Regions from separate parts of the Halomonas sp. MCCC 1A11062 genome, predicted to be linked through region 2. Evidence: predicted binding sites of a transcription regulator. Region 2 holds the regulator's gene; the other holds the start of a gene.
The links. Region 2 encodes sigma-54, which starts transcription at its own class of promoters, with help from an activator protein. Its sites were predicted from a motif close to TGGCACNNNNNTTGCTNT; they were not measured.

Region 1: a site for sigma-54 is predicted at 3,726-3,743, ahead of HOP58_RS12005 (urease accessory protein UreD). Genes of this name have one in related genera too.

What each region holds. Positions count from the first base shown of each region.
Region 1 is NZ_JABFTW010000009.1:121,024-126,427, forward strand. It holds gene ureE (urease accessory protein UreE) at 1-179, opposite strand, end outside; gene ureC (urease subunit alpha) at 429-2,150, opposite strand; gene HOP58_RS11995 (urease subunit beta) at 2,147-2,467, opposite strand; gene HOP58_RS12000 (urease subunit gamma) at 2,478-2,780, opposite strand; gene HOP58_RS12005 (urease accessory protein UreD) at 2,798-3,691, opposite strand; gene urtE (urea ABC transporter ATP-binding subunit UrtE) at 3,917-4,615, opposite strand; gene urtD (urea ABC transporter ATP-binding protein UrtD) at 4,615-5,404, opposite strand, start outside.
Region 2 is NZ_JABFTW010000004.1:46,253-51,656, forward strand. It holds gene pmbA (metalloprotease PmbA) at 74-1,414, shown strand; gene HOP58_RS05615 (HPr family phosphocarrier protein) at 1,433-1,702, opposite strand; gene rapZ (RNase adapter RapZ) at 1,705-2,625, opposite strand; gene ptsN (PTS IIA-like nitrogen regulatory protein PtsN) at 2,672-3,142, opposite strand; gene raiA (ribosome-associated translation inhibitor RaiA) at 3,149-3,457, opposite strand; gene HOP58_RS05635 (RNA polymerase factor sigma-54) at 3,566-4,987, opposite strand; gene lptB (LPS export ABC transporter ATP-binding protein) at 5,164-5,404, opposite strand, start outside.

The sequences.
Region 1 (5,404 bases), on a different contig from region 2:
GCGCGCAGCCCCTCGCCATGGCGCAGTACCGGGCCACGGTCGAGAAACAGCCCAAGTTCGCGACCGGAGTCGCTCACCGCCTTGAGCCGACCGCGAATGCGCAGCTCATAGGGCAGCGTGAGGGTGTCGCTGGCCTGGCGCCCCTCGACGGGTCCCAGGCGTTCGATCAGTTTCAGCATTGCTATTGCCTCGTTGAGTTCAGGTCCTGGGCCAGCCTGGCGCCAGGCCGCACCCCGCCGAACCACCTCGCGCGACCGCTGGCAGTCCGGGCGAGACGATGCGGGCGATCTTCATGGATGAAGATCGAGGAAAGCCGGCACAGGGATGTGCCGTCTTTCCGACCGCAGGAGTCCGGCCGGGATGCCAGGGTTTCGGGCGCGTGGCGTGGTGAGCGCGGGGTTGCGAGCATGGCGTCATCCTCGAATGCTTCAGAACAGGTGGTAGCGCTGCGCCAATGGCAACTCGGTGGCCGGCTCACAGGTCAGTAGCTCGCCGTCACAGCGCACCTCGTAGGTCTGCGGATCGACGCTGAGCTCGGGGCAGGCGTCGTTGAGCTTCATGTCGCTCTTGCGCACCCCGCGCACGTTCTTGCAAGCCACCAGCGGGCTCTGCAACCCCAGCTTCTCCCCGATGCCGGCGTCCAGTGCCGCCTGGCTGACGAAACTCACGCGGCTCTGGCTCGCCGCCCGGCCGAAGGCGCCGAACATGGGGCGGTAGTGCACCGGCTGCGGCGTGGGGATCGAGGCATTGGGATCGCCCATCGGCGCCGCCGCGATCATGCCCGCCTTGAGGATCAGCGCCGGCTTGACGCCGAAGAAGGCCGGGCTCCACAGCACCAGATCGGCCAGCTTACCCACCTCGATGGAGCCCACCTCATGGGCGATGCCGTGGGTGATCGCCGGATTGATGGTGTACTTGGCGATGTAGCGCCGGGCGCGGAAGTTATCGGCGCCGAGCGCCTCGTCCTCCGGCAGCAGCCCGCGCTGCACCTTCATCTTGTGCGCGGTCTGCCAGGTACGACACACCACCTCCCCCACCCGCCCCATGGCCTGGGAGTCCGAGGCGATCATCGAGATCACCCCCATGTCCTGCAGGATGTCCTCGGCGGCAATGGTCTCGCGACGGATGCGCGAGTCGGCGAAGGCCACGTCCTCGGGAATGTTCGGGTCGAGGTGGTGGCACACCATCAGCATGTCGAGATGCTCGTCGATGGTGTTGATCGTGTAGGGCCGCGTCGGGTTGGTCGACGACGGCAGCACGTAGGGCTTGGAACAGGCAATCAGGATGTCCGGCGCATGGCCGCCACCGGCGCCCTCGGTGTGATAGGTGTGGATGCCGCGCTCCTTGAAGGCGGCCAGGGTATCCTCGACGAAGCCCGACTCGTTGAGGGTGTCGGTATGAATGGCAATCTGCACGTCGTACCTTTCGGCCACACCCAGGCAGGTATCGATGGAAGCCGGGGTGGTGCCCCAGTCCTCGTGCAGCTTGAGGCCGATCACCCCGGCCTCGATCTGCGCCTCGAGTGCCTCAGGCAAGCTGGCATTGCCCTTGCCAAGCAGGCCGACGTTCATCGGCAGCTCGTCCACAGCCTGCAGCATCCTACCGATGTGCCAGGCGCCCGGCGTACAGGTGGTGGCATTGCTGCCGGTGGCAGGTCCGGTGCCGCCGCCGAGCATGGTAGTGATGCCGCTCATCAACGCCTCTTCCACCTGCTGCGGGCAGATGAAATGGATGTGCGCGTCGATGCCGCCGGCAGTGAGGATCTTGCCCTCACCGGCGATCACCTCGGTGCCGGGGCCGATGACGATCTCCACATCGGGCTGGGTGTCGGGGTTGCCCGCTTTGCCGATGGCCGCGATACGGCCCGCCTGGATGCCCACATCGGCCTTGACGATGCCCCACCAGTCGAGGATCAGGGCGTTGGTGATCACGGTATCCATCACCGTGGCGTCGGCGCGCTGGCTCTGGCCCATGCCGTCGCGAATCACCTTGCCGCCGCCGAACTTAACCTCTTCGCCATAGTGGGTGGCGTCGCGCTCCACCTCGATCCACAGCTCGGTGTCGCCCAGGCGCACGCGATCGCCTACGGTGGGGCCGTACATGTCGGCATAGGCCTGCCGGCTGATGCGATTGGGGGAATGAGAGCTCATGCGCCACCTCCATCCAGCTTACCCATCACGTCGCCGCGGAAGCCGTAGATGTGGCGGCTGCCGGCAAAGGGGATCAGCGTGACTTCACGGGTCTGGCCCGGCTCGAAGCGAATCGCCGTGCCCGCCGCCACGTCCAGGCGAAAACCGCGCGCCCTGGCACGGTCGAAGACCAGTGCCGGGTTGGTCTCGGCGAAATGATAGTGGGAGCCGACCTGGATCGGCCGGTCGCCGGTATTGGCCACCTCCAGCGTGATCCGCTCGCGCCCGGCGCAGAGCTCGATCTCGCCGTCCTTCAATTGATACTCACCGGGGATCATGGATGGCTCCTTAGACAATCGGTGTATGCACCGTCACAAGTTTCGTTCCGTCAGGAAACGTGGCTTCGACCTGCACCTCGTGCACCATCTCGGCCACCCCGTCCATGACATCGTCACGGCCGAGGATCTCGCGTCCGTAGCTCATCAGCTCGGCCACGCTGCGCCCATCGCGCGCGCCTTCCATGATCTCGAAGCTGATCAGCGCCACGGCCTCGGGATAGTTGAGCTTGAGGCCGCGTGCCCGGCGTCGTTCGGCCAACTGGGCGGCGGAGAACAGCAGCAGCTTGTCCTTGTCTCTCGGGGTCAGTTCCATGCGTCTCTCCTGGTGAGTCAGGTGAACCAGATACGGGGCGGATGAGCGGGCACACCGATCAGCAGTGGCCTCAGGCAGGCCCAGGCTTGCCGGCAGATCTCCCAGGCTTCGTTGCGTTCATGACCCAGGTAACGCAACAACAGCACGCCGTGGCGCACGGTCACCGCCCAGCGCGGGCTCGCCGTTATCGCATCGCGCAGCGCCTCGATGGCTGCGGGTTCGTCGGCGAGACCCACGGCCCACAGGGTGGCCTGCACGCTGGCGCCCCCCTGGCCCCAGCGACCGGCGAAGCGCGGATGTGCCGGGTCAAGCGGTTGGCGCTCCAACCACAGTGGCTTGCCATCGCGAAACAGCCGGAAGCGCTGATCGATGCGTCCCGATACATAGGGCAGCCGGCTCGCCGGCCGGCCCAGCGCCAGCACTTCCCAGCCCAGGCAGCGTGCGCCCGCGTCGAGTTCGATGAGCGTCTCCTGCATGCCCCGCGAGCCATCGAAGGCGATGGTCTCCTGGGGCAGCCATTCGAGAATGCCGTGCGGCGATACCTTCAGGCTGGTGCGCTGTTCCCACGCCACGCCGTGGCTGTCGGCCCGGTAGAGCTTGTTGGCGGCCGGCGTGGTCAGCAGCGCATGGGCTTGCGCCTCGACCCGCGCGGCGATGCTCAAGGCATCACCGCTGACCAACCCGCCGGGCGGGTGCAGCAGGTAAACGTGGCAGGCGCCATCTCGCCCTTCCGGATAGAAAGGCCGCTGCACCCGCAGCGGGCCGCGGTGGCACGCCTCGACCATACGCGTGCGCCCATCGCGGCAGTCAAAGCCGAGCGCCAGCGACGCCGCCCAGTGACGCTCGGCATCGAAGCGATGGCCGGAGTGCGTCGCTGGCTTGGCGAAAGCGGAGGTGGCGAAAGCGGTCATTGGCGGCTCGTGTCATACATATCTGACCAACCCTTCAGCAAGGGCCGTACCAGCTTGGTGAATCGCTTCAACTCGCCTTTATAAACAACAGCTTATAAAAAATCAGCGGGCCGCAAACGCGACCCGCCGACTCCTTTTGGTGCGCCAGATCAGCGCTTTTGCACCAACCTCACGCACCAATATCGTCCGCAGCACCCTTCTGGTGCGGGCATCGCCACTGCCGCCCTATACCGTCAGGTGCTCCTTGATCAACGCATCGGAGAGCTCAGCGATCTCACCCTTGGCCACCGGCCTGCCGCGATCCATGATCACGAAACGGTCGGCGTACTTCCGGGCGAAGGGCAGCTTCTGCTCCACCAGCAGCACGGTGAGACCGTCCTCCTCGATCAGCTTGCGAATCACCTCGCCGATCAGGGTGACGATATTGGGCTGAATGCCCTCGCCCGGTTCGTCGAGGATCAACAAGCGGGGTTCGATCACCAGGGCACGACCGATGGCCAACTGCTGCTGCTGGCCGCCGGAGAGATCCCCGCCCCGGCGGTGCTCCATCTCCTTGAGCACCGGGAAGAGCTCATAGATGCGCTCCGGAATGGTGCGTCGACCATCTCCGCGAGCCGCCAGACCGGTGCGCAGGTTCTCCTCCACGGTCAGCAAGGGAAATATCTGCCGCCCTTGGGGCACGTAGCCGATCCCGAGACGCGAGCGATCCTCCACCCGACGCTTGGTCAGCTCCACATCATCGGCATAGCGAATGCTGCCAGAGGAGACCTTCACCTCGCCCATGATGGCCTTCATCAGGGTAGTCTTGCCCACCCCGTTGCGGCCCATCACGCAGGTGCACTGCCCCGCAGGCACGGCCAGGTCGAGATCCCACAGGGTGTGGCTCTCGCCATAGAACTGGTTGAGCTTGTCGATCGCCAGCATCAGAGCGTCTCCTCCTCGACTTCGGCACCGAGGTAGACTTCGATCACCCGTGGGTCACTGGAGACCTGATCCATGCTGCCCTCCGCCAGTACGCTGCCCTGATGCAGCACCGTCACCTTGCGCGCGATGGAGCGCACGAAACCCATATCGTGCTCGACCACGACAACAGATTGTTTTCCCGCCAACCCGGTGAGCAGTTCGGCGGTACGCTCCATCTCCTGCTCGGTCATGCCGGCCACCGGTTCGTCCACCAGCAGCAGACGCGGTCGTTGCATCAGCAGCATGCCGATCTCCAGCCACTGCTTCTGGCCGTGGGAAAGAATGCCCGCCGGGCGGGCGTGCAGCGCCTTCAGGCCGATGATCTCCAGCACCTCGTCGATGTGATCACGTATCTCACCGTTCATGCGCGCAGTGAGCGTGGGCAGGATGCGCTTGTCGGCGGCCATCGCCAGCTCCAGGTTCTCGAACACCGTGAGCACCTCGAACACCGTCGGTTTCTGGAACTTGCGGCCGATGCCGAGACTGGCGATATCCGGCTCGTTCATGCTCAGCAGGTCGTGACGGCTGCCGAACCACACCTGGCCGCTGTCGGGCCGGGTCTTGCCGGTGATGATGTCCATCATGGTGGTCTTGCCGGCGCCGTTGGGTCCGATGATGCAGCGTAGCTCGCCGTCGTCGATGGTCAGGTTGAGATCGTTGATCGCCTTGAAGCCGTCGAAGCTGACCGTCACATCCTCCAGGTAGAGGATCGGCCCGTGCCGCACGTCTACCGGCGACTCCGCGGGCACC
Region 2 (5,404 bases):
ATCAGCCCGTCGCGCCGCGGCGGGAACAGACACGAACGGATACCGGCGCTGCCGGTGGATGAGGGAGATGAACATGAGCAAGGCTTTCGATGCCGCCGCCCAGCAGGCGCTGCTGGAGTCGCGTGCCGAGCAGGCGCTGGCGCTGGCGCGACACCTGGGAGCCGATGCCTGCGAGGTGGGGGCCAGCGTCGACCAGGGTATCGGCATCAGCGTGCGCGAAGGCGAGGTGGAATCCGTCGAACTTTCCCGCGACCAGGGTATCGCCGTTACCGTCTACCTGCGTGGCCACAAGGGCAGCGCTTCCTCCACCGATGCCGGCGAGGCGTCGATCCGCGAGGTCGTGGAGAAGGCCATGGCCATTGCCCTCTACACCGGTGAGGACCCCGCGGCAGGGCTGGCCGACGCCGAGCTGATGGCTACCGAGCTGCCCGACCTGGACGTGCACCACCCCTGGCCGCTCACCACCGAACAGGCTATCGAGCTGGCGCTGGCCTGCGAAGCAGCGGGTTGCGCCGAGGCGGGCATACGCCAATCGGAGGGCGCCTCGCTCTCCAGTGGCGAAGGAGTAAGGGTCTACGCCAACAGTCATGGTTTTCTCGGCAGCCAGCGCGGTAGCCGTCACTCGCTCTCCTGCATGTTGATCGCCGAGGACGCGAACGGCATGCAGCGCGACTACGACTACACCAGTGCGCGCAATCCGCATGAGCTGCGGGACGCCGGGGCAGTGGGCAGGAAGGCGGCCGAGCGCACCCTGCAGCGACTGGGGGCGCGTCGACCCGCCACCGGGCGCCTGCCGGTGATGTTCGATGCCACCGTCGCCAGCGGTCTCGTCGGTCATTTGATGAGCTCCATCGCCGGCGGTTCGCTCTATCGTCAGGCGTCGTTTTTGTGCGATCGGTTGGGAGACAGGCTGTTTCCCGACTGGTTCACGCTGGGCGAGCGGCCCATGGAGCGCGGTGCCATGGCCAGTTCCCCGTTCGACAACGACGGCGTGCAGACCCGCGACAACGTTTTCATCGAAGAGGGGCGTCTGGCCAGCTACATGCTGTCGGCCTACAGCGCACGGCGCCTGGGCCTGCAGACCACGGGCAATGCGGGAGGCGCCCGCAATCTGCGAATCGCGGCACCGTTGGCGTCGCGTGAGGAGCTGCTCGCCCGCATGGGACGTGGGGTGCTGGTGACCGAGCTGATGGGGCAGGGGGTGAACGGCGTGACCGGTGATTACTCCCGCGGCGCGGCCGGCTTCTGGGTCGAGAACGGCGAGATCCAATACCCGGTCGAGGAGTTCACCATCGCCGGCAATCTCGAGGCGATGTTCAAGGGCTTGCAGGCCGTGGGCAGCGACATCGACACCCGCGGCAGCATTCACACCGGTAGCTGGCTGATCGACGAGATGACCGTTGCCGGAGGCTGAGCCGCCTATAGGCCATTCCTAAAGATCCTCATCGAAGCGGGCCTCGAATAGAGCCTCGATGGCTTCGAGTACCGCTTCCGCATCCGTTCCCTCGGCGCTGATATCGAGTTCAGTGCCGCAGGGAGCGCCAAGCATCAGCAGGGCCATGATGTTGGTGGCGTCGGCCTGCTGGGCTCCCCGGCAGACGAACACGCGTGCATCGAAGGGCTGGCAGCACTGAACCAGCTTGGTGGCAGCACGTGCATGGAGGCCGCGTTTGTTGGTCAGGGTCAGCTTGCGGCTGGGCACGCTCAGGTTTCCTTGCGTTCGGATGGCGCTGCGGTCGTCTCCTGCGTGGCAGTGACCGGTATATGAATGCCGAGTTCGCGGTGGCGCAGACGCACGTCGGGCTGCTGCTGGGCGAGGTGTCGGGCGAGACGTTCGGCCAGATACACCGAGCGATGCTGGCCGCCGGTGCAGCCGATGGCCACCGTGAGGTAGCTACGATGGCTGTCGCGATAGGCCGGCAGCCAGCGTTCTACCCAGGCGACGATGTCCTCGTGCATCTGGTGAACCAGCGGATACTGTTCGAGGAACTCCACGATACTCGCTTCGCGACCGGTCGCCGCACGCAAGCGCGGGTCCCAGTACGGATTGGGCAGACAGCGGGCGTCGAACACGATGTCAGCGTCGAGCGGTACGCCACCCTTGAAACCGAACGACTCCACCGTGAGGGTCAGCTGGTCGGCACGATGGCTGGCCACCTGCTCGGTGATGCGCCCGCGCAGATCGTGCACCGAAAGCCGCGACGTATCGATGATCAGGTCGGCGAGGTTGCGAATCTCGCTCAGTGTCGTGTCTTCCGTTTCGATGGCTTCGCTCAGGGTCATGTCCCTGTCGCGGGTCAGCGGGTGCCGGCGCCGGGTGGCGGAGTAGCGCTCGATCAGGATCCGCGCATCGGTGGTTAGGTAGACGATCTGACAGTCGACCTGCTTGGCGCGCAGCTCCTCCAGCAGCCTGGGGAACCGTTCCAGCGCGTGAGGAAGATTGCGTGCATCGATGCTCACGGCGATGCACTGCTGTACCGTGGGTGAGCCGCGCAGTTCGTCGACCAGCGAGCCGAGCAGCATCGCCGGAAGGTTGTCGATGGCGTAGTAGCCGATGTCTTCGAGCGCCTGCAGTGCGATCGACTTGCCGGAGCCTGAGCGGCCGCTGATGATCACAAGCTGCATTACGTTTCTCCTGATCAGGGGCTGGCCGAGCGGCAAGGGGTAGCGGTCAGGCCGAAGACTGTCGTCGGATGGCGTCGATCAGACGCTCGTGAAGTTCGCGCTGGCTTTCGCACTTGCGCAGCCGTGAACGGGTCTCGGCATCGTTCATCACGCCGGCTACCTGGCTCAGCAGCGACAGATGCGTATCGTCGGCCTCCTCGGGTACCAGCAGCACGAAGACCAAGTCGACCGGTTCGCCGTCGATGGCGTCGAAATCGATGGGCTCGGCCAGCTTGAGGAAGGCGGCGACTGGGCTGTGGCAGTGCGGGCTTCGCGCATGCGGAATGGCGACGCCGTTGCCGATGCCGGTGCTGCCCAGTCGCTCACGGCCGATCAATCGGCCGAAGACCTCCTGGCTATCGAGGCTCGGGGTGTTCTGCGCAATGAAGGTGCTGAAAAACTCCAGCACCCTCTTCTTGCTGCCCCCGGGAACGTCGAACAGCGCGCGTTCAGGGGGCAGTATGGTTTCCAGTGTCATGGCAACTCAGCGAATGCCGGCGCCCTGGGCGCGGGCCTGGGCCTTTTCCTTGTGCTTGACCAATTGGCGGTCGAGCTTGTCGGTCAGCGCATCGATGGCGGCGTACATGTCCGGGTCGGAGGCTTCGGCATGCAGGTCGGCACCGGCGGCATGCAGCGTGCAGGCGGCCTGTTGGCGCTCCTTCTCGATGGACAGGGTGACCTGGACGTTGGTGATGTTGTCGTAGTGCCGTTGGACGCGGCTAAGCTTCTCGCTCACGTAGTCACGCAGGGAATCGGTCAGTTCAACATGATGGCCGGTGATGTTGACTTGCATGACAAGCTCCTTCGTCCTTCGAGTGGTGGTTTGATTGTAACCCTTTTTGCCTCCTTGCAAACCCCTCCGAACGACGCTCTTGTCCGCTGTCAACGCTGCGTTTCGACTTCAACGAAAGCGCTTGCGTTCGCTCGAGGAGGGTATCCCCAGCGCTTCACGATACTTGGCCACGGTGCGGCGCGCCACCTGAATGCCGTCGTCGGCCAGCAGCTCCACCAGGCGGCTGTCCGAGAGCGGCTTGCGCGGTGGCTCGTCGGCGATCAGCTTGCGAATGCGGGCGCGAATCGCGGTGCTGGAGTGAGCGTCCCCCTCGCCGTTGCCGCCGACATGGCTGGAGAAGAAATACTTCAGTTCGAATACGCCGCGCGGCGTGTGGATGAACTTCTGCGTCGTCACCCGCGATATGGTCGACTCGTGCATCTCCACGGCCTGGGCGATGTCGGCCAGCACCAGGGGCTTCATCGCCTCCTCGCCCTGCTCCAGGAAGTCGATCTGGCGGGCCATGATCTCGCGCCCCACCCGCAGCAGGGTGTCGTTACGGCTGGCCAGGCTCTTCATCAGCCAGCGAGCTTCCTGAAGGTGGTCCTTGAGAAACTGGTTGTCCTGGCTCTTGTCGGCGCGCCGCACCAGGGCGACGTAGTCGGGCTGGATGCGCAGCCGTGGCAGCGCTTCGGCATTGAGCTCTACGCGCCAGCCGGACTCGTCGTGATAGGCGACCAGGTCGGGGGTGATGTAGTTGCTGCCGACCTCGGCATAGTCGCTGCCGGGGCGGGGGTTCAGGGAGCGTACCAGGGCAATGGCGTCGTCGAGGGCCTCGTCGTCCAGGCTCAGGCGGCGCTTGAGCAGGCGGCGGTCGTCGGCGGCCAAGGCCTCGAGAAACTGGCGCACCAGGCGGCGTGCCTGGGGCAGCAGGGGAGTGTCGTCAGGCAGGGTGGCGAGCTGCAGCATCAGGCATTCGCGTAGATCCCGGGCGAAGACACCGGTGGGTTCGAACTGCTGCAGGCGCAGCAGCACCTGCTCGACCTCGCGGGTGGGCAACCCCTCGAGGCCCTGGCGCCGCAGGCCGTCGCGGATCTCTTCCAGCGGCTGGGTCAGGTAGCCGGTGCCGTCCACGGCATCGATCAGGCTCTCGGCAATCTGGCGCTGACGCTCGTTCACATCGATCATCGCCAACTGCCACATCAGGTGGCCGGCCAGCGTCTGCCCAGAGGCCTGGCGTTCGAAGTCGGGGCCTTCACCGGTGGCGCCGGCGGCGCCGCTGCCATGATCGGGATAGGTATCCGTCCAGTCGCTGTCGGTGGAGAGCTCACCGGGAATTTCGCTGGCCCAGTCGTCGCTCTGGGGTTCGCTGACGGCCTGTTCGCCGAAGCCGTCGTCGAGCTCCAGCATGGGATTGGACTCGAGAGCTTGCTGGATCTCCTGGCGCAAGTCCAGGGTGGAGAGCTGCAGCAGCGCGATGGCCTGCTGTAGCTGTGGTGTCATGGTCAGCTGAGTGCCGACTCGCAGTTGCAATGATGCTTTCATGGCCATGAGAATAATGGGCTCATTTGCCGGAAAGACTCTACCCTAGACTGGCCGAGGATCACTTGCAAGAGCTCGAGGCTGCAATAAGCATGCCATCGGCAATATTCATGCCTGTTAGAAGCTTTTAATTTAAGATCAGATTCTTGCTTGTCGGCGAAGAATGCGTTATGGGCGCGAGAGCGCTATAGCCGGAAGTCCTCGCCGAGATAGACTTCGCGCACGCGCCGGTTGGCCAGGATGGCTTCGGCGTCACCTTCCGCGATGATCTGGCCGTCGCCGACGATATAGGCCGAATCGCAGATGTCCAGCGTCTCGCGAACGTTGTGATCGGTGATCAGCACGCCGATGTCGCGGGCCTTCAGCTGGCGGATGATGCCCTTGATCTCGCCCACCGAGATCGGGTCGACCCCGGCAAAGGGCTCG